Regions from separate parts of the Pseudoalteromonas sp. MM17-2 genome, predicted to be linked through region 2. Evidence: predicted binding sites of a transcription regulator. Region 2 holds the regulator's gene; each other region holds the start of a gene.
What was found. Region 2 encodes FliA, which starts transcription of late flagellar genes. Its sites were predicted from a motif close to CTAAAGNTNNNNNNNNNNNNGCCGATA; they were not measured.

Region 1: a site for FliA is predicted at 752-778, ahead of MHM93_RS03050 (VC2046/SO_2500 family protein). Genes of this name have one in related genera too.
Region 3: a site for FliA is predicted at 906-932, ahead of MHM93_RS02545 (HAMP domain-containing methyl-accepting chemotaxis protein). Genes of this name have one in related genera too.

Annotation. Positions count from the first base shown of each region.
Region 1 is NZ_JAKRFV010000002.1:300,927-303,194, reverse strand. It holds gene MHM93_RS03055 (YchJ family metal-binding protein) at 1-86, shown strand, start outside; gene MHM93_RS03050 (VC2046/SO_2500 family protein) at 208-717, opposite strand; tRNA gene MHM93_RS03045 (tRNA-Tyr) at 830-914, shown strand; tRNA gene MHM93_RS03040 (tRNA-Tyr) at 939-1,023, shown strand; gene MHM93_RS03035 (YgjP-like metallopeptidase domain-containing protein) at 1,029-1,706, opposite strand; gene MHM93_RS03030 (MHYT domain-containing protein) at 1,995-2,268, shown strand, end outside.
Region 2 is NZ_JAKRFV010000013.1:18,553-20,820, reverse strand. It holds gene MHM93_RS11635 (MinD/ParA family protein) at 1-698, shown strand, start outside; gene MHM93_RS11630 (RNA polymerase sigma factor FliA) at 714-1,436, shown strand; gene cheY (chemotaxis response regulator CheY) at 1,475-1,858, shown strand; gene MHM93_RS11620 (protein phosphatase CheZ) at 1,876-2,268, shown strand, end outside.
Region 3 is NZ_JAKRFV010000002.1:190,843-193,110, forward strand. It holds gene MHM93_RS02540 (porin) at 1-738, opposite strand, end outside; gene MHM93_RS02545 (HAMP domain-containing methyl-accepting chemotaxis protein) at 965-2,268, shown strand, end outside.

The DNA of each region.
Region 1 (2,268 bases), on a different contig from region 2:
TTAAAGCCGCTGATGTAAAGCTTAAACGCAACGATCCCTGCCCATGCTTAAGTGGCAATAAATTCAAAAAGTGCTGTATGTCTTGATGTGATACCGCCGCCCAGTGGCAGCTTTAGGTATTCGCTTAATTAGTACAAGAACCCTTGGCTCGCACCTGCTATTGCATCCTGCTCGCACCCACTATTACACCCTGATATGCGCAGGCCACTACGCGTGTGCTAAAGACGAGGACTTATTCATATCCACAAGTTGATCGTAAAAGGCTGCACTATCCATTTGCGGCTCGTTCAGTGGCTCATATTGGCGATGATGTTTTGCCTGTACGCTCGGATCGCAATTATCAATTATAAGTAGTGGAACATAGGTTTTGTCGTCTCGCACTGCCAAAGGCTCCGGGGTTAGACACTCTTTTAAGCGCAGAGTTGTCATTGAGCTTTGCGCCAACAATGCCCTGTCATGCTGAGCTCTATCTATATGGTAATCCGGTAATGCCGTTGGTTTTGCAGGCGCAGCGCCCAATTGCAATCGCAACTGCTGCTCATCCACCTGGTGAGATTCTAATTCTGATTTGGGAAGGTGAAACTGGGCAAAATCGAGTGCATCTGCTGATAATGATGCTAACAGCCAAGCAAAGTCTCCACGACGGGCCTCATGGACACTGCGACATAATTGCGAGTCCATTTGTAGTTCGTTACGAATGACGGGCTTAACTTGCATAAACTTTATTCAACCTGAATTACTTCTAAGCAGTTATCGGCCTTTTTTCAGCTTTCTTTAGTTTTTTTCTTTACTTGGACTCTGAGTTTGCTATTATCGCCGCCGTTGTTTAGGAGGGGTTCCCGAGCGGCCAAAGGGATCAGACTGTAAATCTGACGGCATTGCCTTCGCTGGTTCGAATCCAGCTCCCTCCACCACTTAACAACACACATCATTCTATCGGAGGGGTTCCCGAGCGGCCAAAGGGATCAGACTGTAAATCTGACGGCATTGCCTTCGCTGGTTCGAATCCAGCTCCCTCCACCACTTTCCTATCGTACAAAATCCAACAGATGTGCATTCTCTTTAAGCCATAATCGCGCTTGGTCGGTATGCTCGTAGTAGCCATTAACCAGTGCCCAAAATTGATGGCTGTGATCCATATGTACCCGGTGCGCCAGCTCGTGAACAATGACATAGTCAATAACCCAATGCGGAGCTCCTGCCAACAAGGTATTAAAACATAACTCACCGCGCGAATCGCAACTGCCCCAACGACGCTTGTACACTTTAACGCTAATGCCGTTAGCGCCGATATTCATCACCTTTTGCCACTGCATTATGCGCTCTGATAAGTGATCAGATAATTCATCGTGCATCAGTGCCAATAGCTGTTGATTAAAATAGCGTTGGCGATGCTTCACTCGCTTATTGATTACGATGTTTATCGTTTGGTTATCTGTCTGCTCAAGTGAGCTCTCGCTTACCTCTATTGCACGTAATTCACCGAAAAGCATAATGCGACGATGTAGCCATGGGTTATACCTAGCCGCTTCAATATCAGATTGTTTATGTAATTGTTTGTTTATCCACGCCTGTTTGCTCTCAACGAAGTCTGCAATGAAATCACGACATGCCCCATAAGGTGCTTTCACACTCACTTGCTGATTTTTGACCACCAAAGCGAGCGTTCGTCGACGGCTATAGTGCACATCATATTGCCTACTCATATTAAACCTTTGTTGTAATTACTTGAACTAAAAGGGTTTGCCAAACAATGTGCTAATATTAAGTACATCCTTTGCAGCGCTACTAATATGATACCGTAATTACGCTCTTGGGTAAGCTTGCAGCGCACTCATAAATAACTAAACTCAGCCGTCGCTGCGCTGATAGTACAGTCAGTATCATTGTAAAATACAGAGGGGCTTTCACTTTAGTGCGCGACACGTGGTTTTTCAGTGTGCTAGGCTGTGATTGCGACTTGGCCATCCGTTGTTGGAGTATCGAAGTACTTTATGCTTTCTCAATTTTTTATCACCGACCCTGCTCCCGAATTGCTGGTCAATGGCAGCTATGATTGGACCTTAGTGTTACTTTCGGTAACTGTTGCAATTTTTGCATCTTTTTTTGCGCTGCAATTAAGGGAATTTGCTCAACAACAACGCCACACCCCATTTTATCGCATGGCACTGCCAGCAAGTGCCGCCGCTTTTGCCGCAGGCGTGTGGAGCATGCACTTTATCGGAATGCTGGCATTTAGCCTATGCGTCAGCGTCGACTATGATTTCA
Region 2 (2,268 bases):
TCTTAGTGTTAGATGCTGACCTAGGACTGGCAAACTGTGACGTTATGCTTGGTCTGCGTGTTGAAAAGAACCTTTCTCATGTTCTAAGTGGTGAGTGCGAACTGCGCGATATACTGGTAACTGGGCCTGCGGGCATTCGTATTGCTCCGGCAACATCGGGGTCACAGAGCATGGTTGAACTGAGTGCCGCAGAGCATGCAGGTTTAATCCGTGCGTTTAGCGAGCTCGATAACGACTTTGATGTCCTCATTGTTGACACCGCCGCCGGTATCTCCGATATGGTACTGAGCTTCTCGCGTGCTGCGCAAGATGTTGTTGTGGTGGTCTGCGATGAGCCAACTTCGATTACCGATGCCTACGCGCTGATCAAGGTGCTTAGTCGTGAACATGGCGTATACAAATTCAAAGTCGTTGCCAATATGGTGCGCAGCCAGCGTGAAGGGCAAGACTTATTTGCCAAACTCTCCAAAGTAACCGACCGATTTTTAGATGTGGCGCTCGAATTAGTGGCCACCGTGCCCTATGATGAAAACATGCGTAAATCAACGCGTCGCCAGAAAGCCGTTGTGGAGTTATTCCCTAACTCACCTGCTTCGGTATCGCTGAAAAGTCTCGCTGGCAAGGCATTAAAATGGCCAACCCCTAATCAACCATCGGGGCATTTGGAGTTCTTCATTGAAAAGCTGGTCAATAATTAACTGTTGTTCGGATTTATGAATAAAGTGGCTGGATATCAAGATCAATTACAATTAAACACTCTGGTCGAGCGCCATGCCGCGCTGGTCAAGCGTGTTGCATGTCATTTGCTGGCGCGACTGCCGGCGAGTGTGCAGCTCGATGATCTCATTCAGTCCGGCATGATTGGCCTCATTGAGGCATCAAAAACCTTTGATGCCAGTAAAGGCGCCAGCTTTGAGACGTTTGCTGGTATTCGTATTCGTGGTGCGATGCTTGATGAAGTACGACGGGGAGATTGGGCTCCACGATCGGTACACCGCAATAGCCGCGCTGTAGCTACCGCTGTACATGAATTGGAAACTTCCCTAGGTCGGGAACCAAAGGATGTTGAAGTAGCTGAAAAACTTGATATTTCGCTCGATGAATACCATCATATTTTAAACGATGTTAATTGCTCTAAAGTGCTCGGTATCGAAGACTTAGGTGTCGATGAAGATGTACTCACCCCGAGCAGTGAACAATCTCAAACGGGGCGGCCCTACACCAGCGTTCACAACGAACGCTTTAACCAAGCATTAGTAGCGGCAATTAATTCTCTCCCCGAGCGTGATGCATTGGTATTATCGTTGTACTATAACGATGAAATGAATTTAAAAGAAATTGGGCAAATACTGGACGTAAGTGAGTCCCGTGTGAGTCAGATACATGGTCAGGCAATGATTAAGCTCAAAGCGAAAGTCAATGACTGGGTCAATTAGTAGTAAGAATAAAGGTTCATACCTCACTGGAGGATACTTTGGATAAAAACATGAAAATTCTCGTGGTCGATGACTTTTCCACTATGAGAAGAATCATTAAAAACCTATTGCGTGATTTAGGCTTTACCAACGTGCAAGAAGCGGACGATGGTAGTACCGCGCTGCCCATGTTGCAAAACCAAGAGTTTGACTTTGTGGTTACCGATTGGAACATGCCAGGTATGCAGGGTATCGATTTGCTCCGTGCAATTCGCGCCGACGACAGCTTAAAGCACATTCCAGTACTGATGGTAACTGCAGAGGCGAAGAAGGAACAAATCATTGCCGCTGCCCAAGCTGGCGTGAACGGTTACATCGTTAAGCCCTTTACCGCAGCTACATTAAAAACCAAGCTGGATAAAGTATTTGAGCGCTTAGGTTAACCGAGAAGGAGAGGTTTATGTCAGCTCCCGCTGCACCTCACATTACCCTAGAGCAAGCCAAACAGCTTGTATCGTTTCTTGAACAAGGTGAGCAGGAGAAAGCCGATCAGCTGATCCTCGATGCTGCCTCCAAGGAACAGTCCGAACTGTTTGCTGAGGTTGGCAAGTTGACGCGGCAGCTTCACGAGTCGTTGAAGAATTTCCAACTCGATACGCGCTTGAACGACCTCACGCAAGAAGCTATTCCCGATGCTAAGCAGCGTCTTAATTATGTGATGGAAATGACCGAGCAGGCGGCAAACAAAACCATGGATGCCGTGGAAGCCAGTTTGCCCATCGCTGAGCAGCTATCCACTGAACTACATCAAATTAAACCCATTTGGGATAAATTGATGCGTCGTGATCTCGAA
Region 3 (2,268 bases), on a different contig from region 2:
GCGTTCGGTATCGCCATCTTCCCATACTACGATATTGCCACTGCGATAACGCTCATTGGTATAGCGCATGTGGGTAGCCCGTATTTCAAACCAGTCGTTACTCGCTTGAATTACGCCGCCAATGATATCTTTCCATATTTCTCTGGTTGGCTCTTGGAAGAAAAATTCGCTGAGCAGCTTGTTGCTCTCATCGTCTTCACGGCCGCCATAAATATTACCGCTGATGGACCAATCACCAACATAGCCGTTGTATAGCAAGTTAAGGCCGTTGTAATTGAATATTTGCCAGGTGTAATTGTCGGCGGGGGGGCGCATCCAAACATAGGCATAGCCAACATCATAGAAATCCGAGTAGTAGAATAGCGGTAGGCGCTTCTTACCCCCTTGCAAAGTCCAATTCTCATTGAGCTCATAAGACAAGTAGGCCCACTCGAACTCAGCGTCAAAATCATTAGCACCGCGAGCCACTATTTGCCCTGTTGCGCTAAGACCATCCATCAAGTCGGCGCTCACTTGAAGGCCGAATAGCGACTCGGGTTCGAAAGATATTTCATCGGTGTAAGCACTAACAATGGGGTAGTCGGCTAAAAAAGTCGGCTCTACACCATATTGTGGAACACCATCACCACTGAGCACTTTACCAGCATTTATGCTGACAAAGCCCGATACGTTGACATCCGCAAAACTTTGCGAGCTGAACGACAACGCCACTGCAATTAACGATAGTTTGAGTTTCATACCTGTTTCCTAAGTTGTGTGCTTAGTGCTCCTTGAGTATAGACAAATATAAGGTTTGTAAATTTTTTGTTGTATATTCAGCAGGCAACCACCGCCGTGGCGTTTTTTGCACGAGCCAATAAAAATGAGAGAAAAAGCAAAAAAAGTTAGAATTTTCTTAAATTTGGTTAACACTTAGAGGTAGCTGGCCGATACCTAATAAGCATTACTTTCTGAGGTGTACACTATGAATACGGGTTTCTCGTTCGCAAACCTAAGCATTACTAAAAAAATCCACGCGATTACTTGCGTCGCGGTGGTGGCTTTTGTGGTGATTGTGTTAGTCAACTATTCTGCCATGAGCTCAAATCAGCAATCACTCAACGAGCTTGAGACTTCCACCTACAACTTGCTCAACATCACCGCAGAAAACGCCACTGCGCTGAACAGCGTTGATGAGCTTTATACCCAGGCAGTCACCTTTGGTGATGCAGAGTTGCTGGATAAAGCCGAAGAAGTCTATCAAACCATCACGGATAATTTAGAAAAGCTAAATAACATCCAAAGCGGTTTTATGCCTGCGAACACCTCTAAGCGGCTACAAGATTATAAAAACATAGCCGCTAGCATTGCCAAGGGGATGATCGATGGCACGGCGGACTTTAGTAAAATTCAACAAAACGCAAAGCAGAAAACCGACATTTTCAATTCCCTCACGACTGACTTTAACAATGCCGAAGAGCGTGCCAATGCGCGCTTTTTACAGCTGATAAACGAAACTGAAAGCCGCTCAGGCACGGCAATGACAACCATGTTAATTGTCGCTGTGGTCTCTGTGATTTTTGTGGTGCTACTTGCGGTGGTGATCGCCCGAGGTATAGGTAACTCGGCAAAAGATGCCGCGCAAAATTTGCATTTGTTGGCACAGGGGCAGGGGTCGTTGTCGACCACGCTCAATGTGCGTTCTCATGATGAAATTGGCCAAGTCTCCATCAATTTTAATGAGTTTATTGCTCTGCTAAAAAAAGCGGTGGTTGAAGTGATGAATGTGGTTGAACCGCTGATGGAAAATTCTACACGCTTGGTGCAAGGCATGGAAAAAGCAGAGTCTGCGACCAACCAGCAAACCAGTGATGCAGAAATTGTCCGCCAGTCGATGGAAGAGATGCGCCAGAGTGTGGGCGATATTTCTCATTCTGCTTCGCAAGCATCCGACGCAGCGCAACTTGCCGAGCAAGAGGTGGCACAGAGCAAGGACCAAATTCGTGTATCCGTGAGTGAATCACAAACCTTGAGTGAGGAAATAAACCGCGCCGCAGGTACTATTAATAAGTTGGCGGATGATACTCAAAACGTAACCCAGATTCTGAATGTTATTACCTCAATTGCAGAGCAAACTAACTTATTGGCATTGAATGCAGCAATCGAGGCTGCCCGTGCTGGCGAACAAGGCCGAGGCTTTGCGGTTGTCGCCGATGAGGTTCGAGAGCTGGCCTCACGCACCGCCAAATCCACCAATGAAATTCGCGAGTTGCTTACCGTTTTAACTGA